4 regions of the Phreatobacter aquiterrae genome follow, and region 3 is predicted to be linked to each of the others. Evidence: predicted binding sites of a transcription regulator. Region 3 holds the regulator's gene; each other region holds the start of a gene.
The links. The regulator PhoB, encoded in region 3, activates phosphate uptake and scavenging genes when phosphate is short. The targets are predictions, from matches to a motif close to TGTCATNNANCTGTCAT.

Region 1 (4,198 bases), on a different contig from region 3:
GCCGTCTATGTCGAGAAGGTCTCCTGATGCACCTCGATCTCCTCTCCGCCCTGAATGCGGCGCGGGCCGAGCGGCGGGCCGCGGTTCTCGTCACCGACCTCGACGGCGGTGACGCCCGCATCGTCACCGAGGACCGCCTCCCCGGCGATCCGCTGGAGGAGCCGATCCGTGCAGCGCTGCGCACCGGCCGCAGCGGTGCGGTCGAGGGCACGCGCTCCTTCCTGACCGTGCAGGTGCCGGCGGCGCAGATGGTCATCATCGGCGCGGTCCACATTTCCCAGGCGCTCGTGCCGATGGCGAAGCTGCTCGGCTACGACCCGGTCATCGTCGATCCGCGCACCGCCTTCGCCACGCCCGAGCGCTTTCCCGACGTCCGCCTCCTGGCCGAATGGCCGGACGATGCGCTGCCGGGCCTGAACGTCGACCGCTACACCGCCTTCATCGCCCTGACCCACGATCCGAAGATCGACGACCCCGCGCTGCTGCACGCCTTCGGCAAGGAGTGCTTCTACATCGGCGCGCTGGGATCGCGGCGCACCCACGCCAAGCGGGTGGAGCGTCTGACGGCGAAGGGCGCGGCGCCTGAGGCCATCGCGCGCATCAGGGCGCCGATCGGGCTGGCCATCGGCGCGATCTCTCCGGCGGAGATCGCCGTGTCCATCCTCGCCGAGGTGACGCAGGCCTGGCGGCAGGGCATCGCGTGACCTGTCGCGTCCGGTTCCGATAGGAGACGGCGATGCGGTTCGGTCCCGTGCCGGTAGAGGAGGCGCTCGGCGGCATCGTTGCCCACGCCGTGCGGCAGGGCGGCCTCGTGCTGAAGAAGGGCACCCGTATCGGCGCGGCCGAGGTCGCGGCGCTGAAGGCGGCGGGCGTCGCCGCCGTGACCGTGGCGCGGGCAGAGCCCGGCGATGTCGGCGAGGACGAGGCGGCCGCGCGCATCGCCGCCGCCGTGGCGGGGCCGGGTCTGAGGATCGATCCCGCCTTCACCGGGCGCGCCAATCTCTTCGCGACGGAATCGGGCGTCCTGGTGGTCGAGCGCGACGGCATCGACCGCATCAACCGGCTCGACGAGGCCATCACTCTCGCGACGCTGCCGGCCTTCGCGACCGTCGAACCCGGCGAGATGGTGGCGACCGTCAAGATCATTCCCTATGCCGCGCCGGGTCAAAGGGTGGCGGAGGCCTGCGCCGGACCACCGCTGGTGCGGGTCGCGCCGTTCGTGCGGCGACGCGTCGCCGTGATCTCGACCCTGCTGCCGGGGCTCCCAGACAAGGTCGTCGAGAAGACGCTGCGGGTGACGGCCGATCGCCTCGCGCCTGCCGGTGCCGCCATCACGGCCGAGCGCCGCATTCCACACGAGGCAGCGGCCCTGGCGGCCGCTCTCGCAGAGGTCACGCCGGACAGCGACCTGATCCTCGTCTTCGGGGCCTCCGCAATCGCGGATCGACGTGACGTCATTCCCGCCGCGCTGGAGGCGGCCGGCGGGCGCATCGAGCACCTCGGCATGCCGGTCGATCCCGGCAACCTGCTGATGGTCGGCGAACTGGCCGGCGTCCCGGTCATCGGCGCGCCGGGCTGCGCCCGGTCGCCGAAGGAGAACGGCTTCGACTGGGTGCTGATGCGGCTGCTCGCCGGGCTGCCGGTGACGCGGGCCGACATCACCGGCATGGGGGTGGGCGGGCTGCTGATGGAAATCGTGTCGCGGCCGCAGCCACGTGAGGGGGATCAGGTTATGGACCATGCGCCACGCATCGCCGCCATCGTGCTCGCGGCCGGGCGCTCGACGCGGATGGGCGGGCCGAACAAGCTCTTGGCGCGCATCGACGATGTCCCGCTCGTGCGCCATGCGGCGCAGGCGGCGCTGGGCGCCGGCCTCGCGGACGTCGTCGTCGTGACCGGCCATCAGGAGGCGGCGGTGCGTGGGGCGCTGGCCGGCCTCGATCTGCGGTTCGCCCACAATCCGGGTTTCGCCGAGGGACTGTCGACCTCGCTGAAGGCGGGACTGGCGGTTCTCGACGAGACGGTGGACGCCGTGGTGGTGCTGCTCGGCGACATGCCGCGCATCTCGTCGGGACTGGTGCGGCGCCTCGTCGACGCCTTCGCCGCCGATGCCGGCCGGCACATCGTGGTCCCCGTGGCGGATGGCCGGCGCGGCAATCCGGTGCTGTGGGGGCGGCGCTTCTTCCCCGAACTCCTGCGGGTCACCGGCGACCAGGGTGGGCGGGCCATTCTCGCCGCCTCGCCCGAGGCCATCGCCGAGGTGCCGGCCGACCTCGACGACGTGCATCTCGACCTCGACACGCCCGAGGCGCTGGCGGCGGCGGGCGGCCATCCCGCGTCTTAACCATCGTCAATGCCGTCCACCGGCACGGCAAAAAAAGCCCCGGGGCGTTGCCGACCCGGGGTTGAATTTCATCTCCGTGGACGCGGAGTTGTTGGCATCATCTATCTGCTCTTCGTCGCGGCAGCACAATCAAAGCCGTATCTTTACCCTACCGGTTGACCTTACCGGAGCGATGCGGAAAATGCCCCAATTCTAACCTTCTCCGAGAGAGCGCTTCGGGAGAGGAGACCTGTCGCGCGTCATCGTCAGGTCATCGCGGTTTCACCCGCGCGTCATCGCCCGCTCATACGTCCGTCCCACTGACGCAGAATCGGGATGAACGGCATGGCCCTGGTGGCAGGCGAAACGCGCAAGGCGACCCATCGCAACCTCGAACGGGCGGTGACGCGCCACCGGCCGCTGTCCCGCGCCGGACTGCAGGAGCGCCTGTTCACGCTCATGTTCTCCGGTCTCGTCTATCCGCAGATCTGGGAAGATCCGGAAATCGACATGGAGGCGCTGGCGCTGACACCCGCCGACCATGTCGTGGCGATCGCCTCGGGCGGCTGCAACGTGCTGAGCTATCTCGTCGCGGGCCCGGCCCGCATCACCGCGCTCGACCTCAACGAAAACCACGTCGCCCTCAACCGGCTAAAGCTCGCTGCGGCGCGGCATCTTCCCGATCACGCGACCTTCTTCCGCTTCTTCGGCGAGGCCGACAGCCGGGACAATGTCCTCGCCTATGACCATCACCTGCGCGACCGGCTGGACCCCGCCACCCGTGCCTACTGGGATCGGCGCGATATCGCGGGACGCCGCCGCATCCGCCACTTCTCCAGCAATCTCTACCGCAAGGGCCTGCTCGGCTGGATGATCGGCACCGGCCACGCCGTGGCGCGGCTGCACGGACGTGATCCCCGCCGCATGCTGGATGCCCGCTCGCTCGCCGAGCAGCGCGCCATCTTCGACACCGAGCTGAAGCCGGTCTTCTCCTCCGGCCTGGTGCGCTGGCTGGTGAAGAACCCGGCCTCCCTCTACGGCCTCGGCATTCCACCGGCGCAATATGCGGCCCTGCTCAGTTCGGCGCGCGCCGGCGGCGGCATGGAGGAGGTTCTGCTGGCGCGGCTCGAACGGCTCGCCTGCGGCTTTCCGCTCGACCAGAACTATTTCGCCTGGCAGGCCTTCGGCCGGCGCTACCAGCCGGGCAGGGACGGGGCGGTGCCGCCCTATCTCGGCGCCGCCAACTTCGCGGCAGTCCGCGAGAGGGCCGACCGCGTCGAGGTCCGCCACGAGAATTTCATCGACCATCTGGAAGGCCTGCCCGATGCCTCCCGCGACGCCTATGTGCTGCTCGACGCCCAGGACTGGATGACCGACGCAGTGCTGAACCGGCTGTGGCGGGAGATCACCCGCACGGCGCGGCCCGGCGCGCGCGTGATCTTCCGCACCGCCGCCGAGGAGAGCCTGCTGCCCGGCCGGGTCGCGCCGGACCTTCTCGCCCGCTGGAGCTACGACCCGGCGCGCTGCCGGGAGATGACGGAGCGCGACCGCTCCTCCATCTATGGCGGCTTCCATCTCTACACGCTGGTGTCGCCGTGACGATGCCGGCTGAAGCCTTTCCGGCCGCCGAGCGGATGGACGCCATCTACCGCTGGCAGGTCGGCATCTATGACCTGACACGGAAATATTACCTGCTCGGCCGCGACAGGTTGATCGACGACCTGGCCCCGCCGCCCGGTGCCACGGTGCTGGAGGTCGGCTGCGGCACCGGCCGCAACCTCATCGTTGCGGCACGGCGCTATCCCGACGCGCGGTTCTACGGCTTCGACGTCAGCCCGGTCATGCTGGCCGAGGCGCGCCGCGCGGTCGCCCGCG
Region 2 (4,198 bases), on a different contig from region 3:
GGCGGAGAGCACCGTGTCGCGCGCGTCCGCCCAGGCGATCGTGCGCTGCTCGACCTTCGGCAGCGGGGCGTTGCGGTCCCAGTGCGGCAGCGTTTCCTTGCCGAACCAGCGCGCCTTGAGGCGATAGTAGCGGTGCGAGAGGGCGGGATAGGATTCGCGCACCGCCGCCACCAGCGCATCCACCACCTCGCGTTCGACGCGGTTGGCAAGATGACGGGAATCGGCGACGTCCTCGAAGCCGCGCCAGCGGTCCGAGATCTCCTTGTCCTTCGCCAGCGTGTTGGTGATGAGCGAGAAGGTGCGCAGGTTCTCCCTGAAGGTTGCGGCGAGCGCCTCTGAGGCCTTGCGGCGGTTCTCCTCCGCGGTGTCCTGCAACAGGTTCAGCGCCGGCTCGAGTGGCAGCTTTTCGCCGTCGATCTCGAAGCGCAGGCTCGCCATGGTCTCGTCGAAGAGGCGATTCCAGGCGGCGCGCCCGGTCATGTTCTTCTCGTGGAAGAGCTGTTCGAGGCGGTCATCGAGCTGGAACGGCTTGTCCTTGCGGATGTCCTCGAGCCAGGGCCGGTAGCGGGCGAGGGGCGCGCGGGTGACCGCCTGGTCGATCAGGCTGTCGTCGATGCGGTTCAGTTCGAGGGTGAAGAACAGGAGGTGGGAGGAGATCGCGGTGATCTTCTCCTGGATGTCGCCATAGAATTTCACGCGGGCCGCGTCGGTCGTGTCGCCGGCATAGACAAGGCCTGCATAGGAGGCAAGGCGACCGAGAAGGTCTTCCAACTTCTCGAAACGGATGACGGCCTCGGCGAGGTCCGCCGCGGCGCTGGCGCTGCGGGCGATGGCGTCGAGCCGGCCCTTGTAGGCGGCGTCGAAGGCCAGCGCCTCCGTTTCGGCGCGGTAGAGGTCATCGCTCACTGCCGGGTCGTCGATGCCCTTGTAGAGGGTCGTCAGGTCCCATTCCGGCAGGCCGCCGATCGCCTCGGCGGCCTTGTCCCGCGCGGCGCTTTTCGAGCCGGCGTCGTTGACTGAACGGCGCATGGGAGCCTCCTGACGATCGAACCCAGGGGGCTGGTATGGGCAATCGGGTCGGCGGGATCAACGTGGCGTTTCGTCGATCCGGACAGGCATGGTGCAGGCGTTGCCCGTGAGCAACGCCCGGCGCGCTCAGCCCGTGGCCGCGAGGGGGATCGGTGCGGTTTCCGCCCCGACGTGCTTGCGGAACCGCACCAGGGTGTAGACGCCGAGCAGCGCGACCCGGCGCCGTTCCACCACCGCGACGCCGCCATGGGCTGCGGCCCAGGCTTCGAGCCGCTGGAACGGAAATTCCGGCCTGAGGCCGAAAGTATGGGCATGCTTTGAGAACCAGCGCTCGATGGCGGCGGCGAGACCGCGCTCCGAATAGAGGTGGTTCACAAGGATGATCTCGCCGCCGGGGCGGACGACCCTGGCGCATTCGTCCAGCACGCGCTCGGGGCGCTCCACCAGCGTGATGACGAACTGTGCCACGACAGCATCGAACATCCCGTCGGGATAGGCGAGGTCGTGGGCGTCCATGACCTGCACGTCCTTCACATGCGGGAAGGCGCCGCTCGCCATGCGTTCGCGCGCCTTGGCGATCATCGGCTCGGAGAGATCGATGCCGTGGATATCGAAGGAGGGATCGTAGTCCTGGAACGACAGGCCGGTGCCGACGCCGACCTCAAGTATGCGCTTGCCGGCCTGCTTCGCCGCCGCGGTCGCCGCGCGACGTCCCTTCTCGAAGAGGGGGCCGCACACGGCATCGTAGATCGGCGCCCAGCGGGCGTAGGCCCGCTCCATCGTTTCTCGGTCGAGGTCTCCGGCCATGGCCAACTCCCGTTCCTGTCGCGGGAGCTCCGGGAATCAGGGCCTGCCCGCCGCAATCCGGGACCCGATAGCCGCGAGCTGCGACAGTTCAACGACGGGCCGGCGGACGCCGGCGGCCTTACCTGCTCGCTGTCACAAAAGCGCAAGGGGAATCTGCTGTTGGTGCCCGCATGATCGCAGAGCGGCCGGGAGCCGGACGATGGTGCAGACGCGGCACAGGGCCATTTTCATTTCGGACGTACATCTGGGCGCGCGGGGATGCCAGGCCGCGCTCCTGATCGATTTCCTCAGGCACAACGACGCCGACATCATCTATCTGGTCGGCGACATCGTCGACGGCTGGCAGCTCAGGCGCGGCTGGCATTGGCCGCAGGCGCACAACGACGTCGTGCAGAAGCTGCTCAGGACGGTGCGCAAGGGCAGCCAGATCATCTACCTGCCCGGCAATCACGACGAGTTCATGCGCGACTATTTCGGCACGCATTTCGGCGGCATCGAGGTCATGGACCAGATCGTCCACCAGGCCGCCGACGGCAAGCGCTTCCTCGTCATCCACGGCGATGCCTTCGACGTGGTGGTGATGCACGCCCGCTGGCTCGCCCATCTCGGCGACTGGGCCTATGACGCCGCGCTCTATTGCAACCGCTGGGTGAATGTCGTCCGCCGCAAGCTCGGCCTTACCTACTGGTCGCTTTCGGCCTGGGCCAAGCTCAAGGTGAAGAAGGCGGTCAACTTCATCGGAGCCTTCGAGGAGGCTCTCGCCTCCGAGGCGCGCCGGCAGAGGGTTGACGGGGTCATCTGCGGCCATATCCATCATGCGGTCATCAAGGACCAGATCGGCATTCGCTACATGAACTGCGGCGATTGGGTCGAAAGCTGCACGGCCCTTGTCGAGGGGCACGATGGCCGCTTTGAGATCCTGCGCTGGACGATGGTGAAGGCGACGGCGCCGGAGCTTGCGCCGGTCGAGGAAGAGACGATGGAGATCTCGCTCGGCCTCCCCGAACGGCCTTCGGTGAGGGCCTGACCGGGGAGGACGGACCATGCGCCTAGCGATCGCCACGGACGCCTGGGCGCCGCAGGTGAACGGTGTCGTCCGGTCGCTGCAGGAGACGGCGAGGGCTCTCGGCGGGCAGGGCATCGCCGTCGATTTCGTCACGCCCGAGGGCCTGGCGAGCTGGCCGCTGCCGACCTACCCCGACATCCGCCTCGCCATCGGCGCCGGGCCGGCGGTCGCGGCCCGGCTGGAGGTACTGCGGCCCGAGGCCCTTCACATCGCCACCGAAGGCCCGATCGGCCATGCGGCGCGGCGCTGGGCGCTGTCGCGCGGCCTTCCCTTCACCACCAGCTACCATACCCGCTACCCCGAATATGTGCGCGCCCGGGCCCCCATCCCGGAGGCGCTGACCTACGCCTGGCTGCGCCACTTCCACGCTCCAGCCGCCCGCACCATGGTGCCGACGGAGACGATGCGGAGCGAACTCGCCAGCTGGGGCTTCGCCAACCTCTCGGTATGGACGCGCGGCGTCGATACCGCACTGTTCCGGCCGCGCGAGGGGCTCGTGGCGGAGTGGCCCCGGCCGCTCATGCTCAGCGTCGGCCGGCTGGCGGTCGAGAAGAACGTCGAGGCCTTCCTCGCCTGCGACCTGCCGGGCACCAAGGTCGTCGTCGGCGACGGACCGCAGCGCGCCGACCTGGAACGCCGGTTTCCCGAAGCGGTCTTCCTCGGCGTCAGGACCGGCGAGGCGCTGGCCGGAGTCTATGCCTCCGCCGACGTCTTTGTCTTCACCAGCCGCACCGATACCTATGGCAACGTGATGCAGGAGGCCATGGCTTGCGGCGTGCCGGTGGCGGCCTTTCCGGTGCCCGGCCCGCTCGACGTCATCACCGATCCGGCCGTCGGCGTTCTCGACGAGGATCTGCCCTCCGCGATCCGCAAGGCCCTCCTGCTCGACCGCCGCGCATGCCGGGCGCTGGCGGAAACCCGTACCTGGGAGGCGGCCGCGCGCCAGTTCGCCGCCGCGCTGGCGCCATTTCCTGCTGCCGCAAGGGCAGCCTGAATGCGGGTCTGATCCGTTCGTGGCCACGCCGTTAGAGGGCCGTTAACCGGGCCTTAAGCGGCGGCAACCACCCTCTCCCGAATCGAGACATCCGCATTCGGGAGTGCATGCCGTGACCACCATCCTCATCTGCGACGACGATCCGGTTCAGCGCCGTCTGGTGGAGGCCATGGTGCGCAAGTTCGGCTACGAGCCGCGCCTGTGCGAGAATGGTGAGCAGGCCCTGCAGATCCTGTCGTCCGACGGCGATTCAATCGATCTCGTCCTCCTCGACCTCGTTATGCCCGAGCGCGACGGCATGG
Region 3 (4,198 bases):
CATGCCATCGCGCCGGAACCCGACATCCTCATCCTCGACGAGCCCACCAACCACCTCGACCTCCCGGCGATCGAATGGCTGGAGAAGACGCTGCGGCGCCTGTCCTCGGCCATCGTCATGATCAGCCATGACCGCCGCTTCCTCGAGACGCTGTCGCGCGCCACCGTCTGGCTCGACCGCGGCACGACGCGGCGCCTCGACAAGGGCTTCGCCCATTTCGAGGCCTGGCGCGACGAGGTGCTGGAGCAGGAAGAGAAGGAGCAGCACAAGCTCGACCGGCAGATCGTCCGTGAGGAGCACTGGCTGCGCTATGGCGTCTCGGCCCGGCGCAAGCGCAACGTCCGCCGCCTCGGCAACCTGCACGCCCTGCGCAAGGATTTCCGCGAGCACCGCAAGGCCGTGGGCAATGTCGCGATGACGGTCAGCGAGGCCGACGTGTCCGGGAAGCGCGTTGTCGAGGCGGTCGGCATTTCCAAGCACTTCGGCGACCGCGCCATCGTCGACAACCTGACGATCCGCATCCTGCGCGGCGACCGCCTCGGCATCGTCGGCCCCAATGGCGCCGGCAAGACGACGCTTGTGCAGATGCTGACCGGGACGCTGCCCCCTGACAGTGGCTCCATCGTGCTCGGCACAAACCTCGCCATGGCGACGCTCGACCAGAAGCGCGAGGCGCTCGATCCCGCGACGCCGCTCACCGAGGCGCTCACGCGCGGGCGCGGCGACTACGTGACGATCAACGGCGAGAACCGCCACGTGATCGGCTACATGAAGGACTTCCTGTTCTCCCCCGAGCAGAAGGGCACACCTGTCGGCGTCCTTTCCGGCGGCGAGCGGGGCCGCCTGCTGCTGGCGCGGGCGCTCGCGAGCCCTGCCAATGTCCTTGTCCTCGACGAGCCGACCAACGACCTCGACCTCGAAACACTCGACCTCTTGCAGGAGATGCTCACGGACTTCCCCGGCACCGTGATCCTGGTGTCGCACGACCGCGACTTTCTCGACCGCGTCTGCACCTCGGTTCTGGTCAGCGAGGGCTCCGGCCGCTGGATCGAATATGCCGGTGGCTATTCCGACATGATCACCCAGCGCGGCGCCGGCGTGACGGCGCGGACCGTCGAAAAGACGGCAAGGCCCGGGACCCCGGCGGTGGAACGGAGCGACCGGGCGCCGGATGCCGCAAGGCGCAAGCTGTCGTTCAAGGACAAGCACGATCTCGACAGCCTGCCGGGGCGCATGGAGGCGCTCGGCCGTGACATCGCCAAGCTGCAGGCGATCCTCTCCGATGCGGCGCTCTATGCGCGCGACCGCGCCGCCTTCGACAGGGCGTCCGCCGCCCTCACCCGGGCGCAGGGCGAACTGTCCGCCGCCGAGGATCGCTGGCTGGAACTGGAACTGCTGAAGGAAAGCCTCGAGGCGTGACGCCGGTCAGGCCGCGACCCCGGCGAACCGCTCGTTGAAGGAATAGCCCGAGCCGCGCACGGTGCGGATCGGATCAGTCTCCCGTCCCCGCTTCACCGCCTTGCGCAGGCGGCCGATATGTACGTCCACGGTGCGCTCGTCGATATAGACGTCGCGGCCCCACACCCCGTCCAGAAGCTGTTCGCGCGTATAGACGCGGCCGGGCGACTGCATGAGGAACTCAAGCAGGCGAAACTCGGTCGGTCCGAGATTGATCTCCCGGCCGGCGCGATGGACACGCCGCGTCTCGCGGTCGAGTTCGATATCGCCGGATTTCAGCAGGCTGGACAGATGCTCGGGCTTCGCCCGCCGCAGCAGCGCCCTGACGCGGGCGAGCAGTTCGGGCACCGAGAAGGGCTTCACGACATAGTCGTCGGCACCGGTGGCGAGCCCCCGCACCCGCTCGCCCTCCTCGCCGCGCGCCGTCAGCATGATCACGGGAAGGCGCTCGGTCTCGGGGCGCAGGCGGATGCGGCGGCACAGTTCGATGCCCGACAGGCCCGGAAGCATCCAGTCAAGGAGAACCAGGTCCGGGACGACCTCGCGCAGCCTGACCTCGGCCTCGTCGCCGCGCCCGACGACCTCGACGCGATAGCCCTCGGCCTCAAGATTGTAGCGCAGGAGGACGGTGATCGCTTCCTCGTCCTCGACGACCATGATGCGTGCGGTCATGGCATTCTTTCCGGTTCTGCCCGCGGCAACCGTCAGGACCCGACGGACACCATGGTCGTCGTGTCGAGCTTCGGCCGCTCGTCGGTGAGCGTCACGCCGTTGACCATGTAGTAGACGGTCTCGGCGATGTTGGTGGCGTGGTCGCCGATCCGCTCAAGGTTCTTGGCGCAGAACAGCAGATGGGTGCAGGACCCGATGTTGCGCGGATCCTCCATCATGTAGGTGAGCAGTTCGCGGAACAGCGAATTGTACAGGGCGTCGACGTCGCCGTCGGCCTTCCAGACCTCCAGCGCCGCCGCCACATCGCGCTGCGAATAGGCGTCGAGCACCTGCTTGACGCGCTCGAGGGCCAGGCGCGCCATGGCGTCGAAACCGCCCGAGACCTTCGGCAGCGACAGCGCGCCGTTCATGACGATGACGCGCTTGGCGATGTTCTTGGCGAGATCGGCGATACGCTCAAGGTCGCTCGCAATCCGCAGGGCGCCGACGACCTCGCGGAGGTCGATCGCCATCGGCTGGCGCTTGGCGATGATGAGGATGCCAGTCTCCTCGATCTCGCGGTGAAGGGCATCGATCTGCACATCGGCCTCGCGCACCCGGTGCGCCAGGTCCATGTCGCTGCGGATCAGCGCGTCGATGGAACTGGCGATCTGCCGCTCGGAAAGTCCGCCCATCTCGGCGATGCGCTGAGCCAGGCCCTTGAGCTCGTTCTCGAATGCGCTCACGGTATGTTCGGTCATGCCAGGCTCCTGCAAACGGCGGGTGGGACTCGTTGGATAGTCCTTGCCCGCGACGGTTCTATGCCCGTCGCGTGACGTATCGATGACACGGAATATCGTCCCGATTCAAACACTTGTCACTGTTGCGACAACTCAGACCGGATCAGGCCCCTGGAAGGGCGGCTGTTGGCGGTATCAGGCGGGAGGGTTGGATGCCGTGCCTGCATCACCGTCGGCGGGCTCGGCCACCTCGATCCTGACCGTGAAGATCGCGCCCTGGCCCGGCACGCTCTCGATGGACAGCCGGCCGCGATGCCGGTTGAGGATGTGCTTGACGAGAGCGAGCCCGAGGCCGGTTCCGCCCTTCTCCCGGCTCGACGCCACATCGGCACGATAGAAGCGCTCGGTGAGCCGCGGCAGATGCTCCGCCGGAATGCCGGGACCATGATCGCGGATCGCCACGACGGCGTCGTCGCGCCGCCCCTCGCGAGCCTCGCGGTCGATCAGGATGTCGACCCGCTTGCCCTCCGCGCCGTACTTGATCGCGTTCTGCACGAGGTTCTCGAACAGCCGGATGAGCTCGTCCTGATCGCCGTTCACCGACAGCACGGGCATGGAACTGCGGATCTCCACCTCGACATCCTGCCCGCGCGCGTAGGGCCCGAGCGTGTCGCGCACATGCGCGAGCAACGGGACGAGATCGACGATCCCGACGGGCCGCACATGTTCGTTGAGCTCGACCCGCGACAGCGACAGGAGATCGTCGATGAGGCGCGACATGCGGCGGGCCTGCGCCAGCATGATCTCGAGGAACTTCTCGCGCGCCTGCACGTCGTTGCGCGCCGGGCCCTGGATCGTCTCGATGAAGCCGACCACCGAGGCCAGCGGCGTGCGCAACTCGTGGCTGGCATTGGCGACGAAATCGGCGCGCAGGCGCTCCAGCCGTCGCTCCTCCGTGAGGTCGCGCAGCGACAGGAGAACGAAGTCCGGACGGCTCCCGTCCCGCGCCTCGGAGGTCACCGCCACCGGGGCCGCCTCGACGCTGAACCAGCGGGCGACAGGCACGCGCTCGGCATAGTCGACGGTCTGCGGCAGGTTGCTTGCGAGCGCCCGGCGCACGGTCTCGATGACATCGGGAGCGCGGAGCGACAGCGTCAGGGGCTCGCCGCGCCGGAGGCCGGGCACGAGATCGGCCGCACGGCCGTTGAACGTCCGCACCGTGAGCTTGGGATCGAGCAGGATCGCCGGAACCGGCAGCGAGGCCATCAGACCCTCGACCGTCAGATCGGTCAGCCTCGCGGCGCGCCGGGCCAGCAATTCGCTGTCCAGCGGCGCCGCGGTCCGGGGCC
Region 4 (4,198 bases), on a different contig from region 3:
CCCGATGGACGGCCTGATGGGTCAGAGGCTCCCGCCATGAGCGGGAGCCTCTGACCGGACGATCTCAGGAGCGGGCGCGACGCATCTGGTCGACGAACTTCTGCAGTTCGACGACGGGGATGTAGTCCTGATGTGTCACCTTCTGGAAGCCGCGATCCTTGCCGTCGGAGAGGCGATCGAAGGCGACCTTGTCCCTCTGGGGAGCCTCGATGAAGGCCTTCAGGATAGCGGCCTTGGCGTCAGCGGGCAGCGAGGTCAGCCAGCCATAGGGCGAACCGGCGATCAGGTCGGACTTGAAGATGATCTTGAAATCCTCGTTCCGCACCATGCCCTTGTTGACCATGCGGGAGAAGTTGGAGTCCTGCTCGGAATTCCACCAGTTGAAGGCGGCGTCACAGGTACCCTGGCCCACGGCCGTGATGGCGTTCTCGTGGCTCCCGGCATAGACGACGCGGGAGAAGTGCTGGTCGGGGTTGGCGATGCCCATGCGGCTCATGGCGAAGCGGGGGACGTTGTTGCCCGAGGTCGAGTTGGGATCGACCAGGCAGAGGTTCTTGCCCTTCAGGTCCTGGATCGAGGCAGCGGTGCTGTTGGCCTTCACGTAGAGGACCGAATAGTAGCCGATCGAGCCGTCGGAATTGATGGTGGTGACGAAGGGCTCGACGCCGCCATTGGTGACCGTGTGGGCGCGCACATAGGAGGAGGGACCGTAGTAGGCGAGATGGATCTGGCCGGCGCGCTGGCCCTCGATGACCGCGGCATAGTCATTGGCGATGCGCAGGGTCACCTTCACGCCGAGTTCCTTGCTCAGATAGGCGTTGAACGGCGCCATGCGCTCGGTGAGGCCCGAGGCGTTCTCGGCCGGGACGACGGCGAAGACGAGCTCGGGGAAGCGCGTCTGCCAGGAGCCCTGGGCAGAAGCAGCCATGGAGGCGAAGGGCAGGCCGACAAGGCCGGCGGCGATCTGGCGGCGATCGAACATGGGTGTGGTCTCCGGGACCTTGGTGGAAGGGGCTGAATGCGTCAGGCGAAGGCCGCTGCCGGAAGGACCGGCGCGGGTTGGGGAAGGGGCGTATGGCTGTCGATCACGTCGCCGGCCTCGATGCCGTAGAGCACGCGCGCGGCATCGTCGGTGAGCGCGGCGGGCGGGCCGTCGAAGACGACGCGGCCCTGCGCCATACCAACCAGGCGGTCGCAATAGGACTTGGCGAGGTCGAGCGAGTGAAGGTTGCAGATCACGGTGATGCCGTAGTGACGGTTGATCCGCTGCAGAGCGTCCATGACGATGCGGGTGTTGCGCGGATCCAGCGAGGCGATCGGCTCGTCAGCGAGGATCAGGCGCGGCTCCTGCACGAGAGCCCGGGCGATGGCCACCCTCTGCTGCTGGCCTCCCGACAGGCTCTCGGCACGCTGGGCGGCGAGAGACGCGATATCGAACTGCTCAAGTGCGGAGAGGGCGATGGCCTTGTCCTCGGCGCTCCACAGCTTGAGAAGGGAGCGTGCCTGACCGACATGATTGAGGCGGCCCATCAGCACGTTGGTCAGCACGTCGAGGCGGCCGACAAGATTGAACTGCTGGAAGATCATGGCGCAGGACTGGCGCCAGTCGCGCAGCGCCGCGCCCGACAGCGCGGTGACATCCTGTCCCTCGCAGATGATCCGGCCGGAGGAGGGCTCCTGCAGGCGATTGATCATGCGCAGCAAAGTGGACTTGCCGGCGCCCGACCTGCCGATGATGCCGACGAAGGCCCCGCGCTCGACCTCCAGCGACACGTCGGAGACCGCCGTCTTCGCGCCAAACCGCCGCGTGATCCCGTCGATCGTCAGCATGCAGTGGTTCCCGTCCTGAAACGACATGCGCGAAGGCGGGAACCCTCGCGACGAGATCGCTCTAGGCCAGGCGAATTACAGTTTTGTGACGCGACAAGTGCTCAGGAGACAGTTGAACGGACCGGCGAATACTTGCGAATTGTCATCGTTTTGTCATGTGAATGTCATCTGCCCGGGCGAGCGGCAGGAGGTGTCCCCCTACGCTTCAAGGATGCCGCCGTTATGAGCACACTTGGCCTCGAGCCTTCGATCCATCCGACCGCCGTCGTCCGCGACAGCCGCTTCGGCGCCTACACCGAGGTCGGAGCGCGCACGGTCATCTCCGAGACGGTGATGGGCGACTATTCCTACATCGTGCAGGACGGCCAGATCGACATGTCGACCATCGGCAAGTTCTGCTCCATCGCCTCCCATGTGCGAATCAATCCGGGCGACCACCCGATGGAGCGGGCGAGCCAGAGTCACTTCCTCTACCGCGCCTCCCGCTACTTCGAGGGCGAGTCGGACGAGGCGGGCTTCTTCGACTGGCGCCGCGCGCAGGCGGTGACCATCGGCCACGATGTGTGGATCGGCCATGGCGGCGTGGTGCTGGCGGGGAAGCATGTCGGCACCGGTGCGGTCGTTGCGGCCGGGGCCATCGTCACCAGGGATGTCGCGCCCTACACGGTGGTCGGCGGCAATCCGGCGCGGGTGATCAGGCGGCGCTTTCCCGAGGCGATCGGCGAGAGGCTGCTGACGCTGGCCTGGTGGGACTGGGACCACGCGCGCCTGCGCGGCGCGCTGACCGACTTCCGGACGCTGCCGGTCGAGGCCTTCCTGGAGAAACACGGCGGCTGAGGCCGGCGGCAGCGCGTCGGCTTGTCTAGCGTCATTTGTGCATCGCAACATTGATCCATATCGTCGCGCGTCCGGGGTGATCGCGACGAGATGGCGCGCGTCACCCTTCCTGCGCCTGCGTCCTGCCCCTACAGTGCGATTTCGGCCTCTGCCCCTGATTTCGACGGAGACCTGCCATGTCCCTCTACCGCCTCGACCGGTTCTTCGCGCCGCGCTCCGTCGCCATCGTCGGCGCCACCGACCGTCCGCATTCAATGGGGCAGGCGCTGATGGCCAACATGAAGCGGTCGGGGTTTTCCGGCCAGTTGCTGCCGATCAATCCAAAACACTCGACCGTTGCCGGCCTGACCGCCTTTGCCTCACTCTCCGACCTGCCCGCCGTTCCGGATCTGGTGGTCTTGGCCACACCGGGGTCGACCATTCCCGGGCTCGTCGACGAGGCCGCCCGCCTCGGCGTGCCGGCGGCCGTGGTCATCTCGGCGCTGGAGCGGCAGGGTTACGAGGCGGCGAGCGGGCGGCTCGAGCGGGCCGTGCGCGAGAAGGCGATCCGCCTCGTCGGGCCGAACTGCTTCGGCGTCATCGCGCCGCATGGCGGGGTCGATGCCAGCTTCTCCTCGCGCAAGACGCGCCCCGGCTCGCTCGCCTTCATCTCGCAGTCGGGCGCCATCGCGGCGGCGCTGCTGGAATGGGCCGAGGTCCGCCACATCGGCTTCTCCGGCGTCGTCACGCTCGGCGACCAGCTCGACGTCGACACCGGCGACTGCCTCGACTATTTCGCCGCCGACTATCGCACGCGCGCGATCCTGGTTTACATCGAGGCGATCAAGGACGTGCGCAAGTTCATGGCTTCCGCGCGCGCGGCGGCGCGCTCGAAACCGGTCATCGTGCTGAAATCCGGCCGCAGTTCGGCGGCGGCGAGCGCGGCGAAGTCCCACACGGGCGCGCTCGCGGGCGCGGACGACGTCTATGCCGCCGCCTTCGCGCGCGCCGGACTCGTGCGCGTCAACGATCTCGATGAACTCATCGCCGCCGCCGAGACGCTGTCGCGCTACCCCTCCTTCGTCGGCGACCGGCTGGGGATGGTGACCAATGGCGGCGGGCTCGGCGTGCTGGCCGTCGACGCGCTGATGGACCACGGCGGCCGGCTGGCGAAGCTCGGCCCGGAGACGACAGCAAAGCTCGACGCCGCCATGCCGCCGACCTGGTCGGGCGGCAACCCCATCGACATCATCGGCGACGCGGATTCGGCCCGCTACGCGGCGGCGATGGAGGCGGCGCTCGACGACCGCAACATCGACGCGGTGCTGGTGATGAACTGCCCGACGGCGCTGCTGCCGAGCCGCGATGCGGCGGAGGCCGTGGCGAAGGTCGTCACCAGCCGCAAGACGCGGGGCGGCCGGATGAAGCCGGTCTTCACCGTCTGGCTTGGCGACCAGGAACAGGCGACCGAGATCTTCGCCGGGGCGGGCCTGCCGAGCTATCCGACGGAATCGGAGGCGGTGCGCGGCTTCATGCACATGGTCCGCTACCG

Region 1: ACJ4V0_RS10855 (BtaA family protein) is a predicted target of PhoB. The motif match lies at 2,604-2,620, and genes of this name have one in related genera.
Region 2: ACJ4V0_RS17070 (UDP-2,3-diacylglucosamine diphosphatase) is a predicted target of PhoB. The motif match lies at 1,917-1,933, and genes of this name have one in related genera.
Region 4: phnC (phosphonate ABC transporter ATP-binding protein) is a predicted target of PhoB. The motif match lies at 1,971-1,987, and genes of this name have one in related genera.

What each region holds. Positions count from the first base shown of each region.
Region 1 covers NZ_JBJPHW010000006.1:60,023-64,220, forward strand. The annotation lists gene ACJ4V0_RS10840 (XdhC family protein) at 1-27, shown strand, start outside; gene ACJ4V0_RS10845 (XdhC family protein) at 27-704, shown strand; gene ACJ4V0_RS10850 (NTP transferase domain-containing protein) at 737-2,344, shown strand; gene ACJ4V0_RS10855 (BtaA family protein) at 2,669-3,922, shown strand; gene ACJ4V0_RS10860 (class I SAM-dependent methyltransferase) at 3,925-4,198, shown strand, end outside.
Region 2 covers NZ_JBJPHW010000011.1:145,272-149,469, forward strand. The annotation lists gene ACJ4V0_RS17060 (M3 family oligoendopeptidase) at 1-1,029, opposite strand, end outside; gene ACJ4V0_RS17065 (class I SAM-dependent methyltransferase) at 1,156-1,836, opposite strand; gene ACJ4V0_RS17070 (UDP-2,3-diacylglucosamine diphosphatase) at 2,036-2,863, shown strand; gene ACJ4V0_RS17075 (glycosyltransferase family 4 protein) at 2,880-3,896, shown strand; gene ACJ4V0_RS17080 (sigma-54-dependent transcriptional regulator) at 4,066-4,198, shown strand, end outside.
Region 3 covers NZ_JBJPHW010000012.1:20,118-24,315, forward strand. The annotation lists gene ACJ4V0_RS17275 (ABC-F family ATP-binding cassette domain-containing protein) at 1-1,419, shown strand, start outside; gene phoB (phosphate regulon transcriptional regulator PhoB) at 1,426-2,130, opposite strand; gene phoU (phosphate signaling complex protein PhoU) at 2,163-2,870, opposite strand; gene ACJ4V0_RS17290 (ATP-binding protein) at 3,045-4,198, opposite strand, start outside.
Region 4 covers NZ_JBJPHW010000017.1:48,258-52,455, reverse strand. The annotation lists gene phnD (phosphonate ABC transporter substrate-binding protein) at 65-982, opposite strand; gene phnC (phosphonate ABC transporter ATP-binding protein) at 1,024-1,830, opposite strand; gene ACJ4V0_RS20125 (LbetaH domain-containing protein) at 2,053-2,667, shown strand; gene ACJ4V0_RS20120 (bifunctional acetate--CoA ligase family protein/GNAT family N-acetyltransferase) at 2,844-4,198, shown strand, end outside.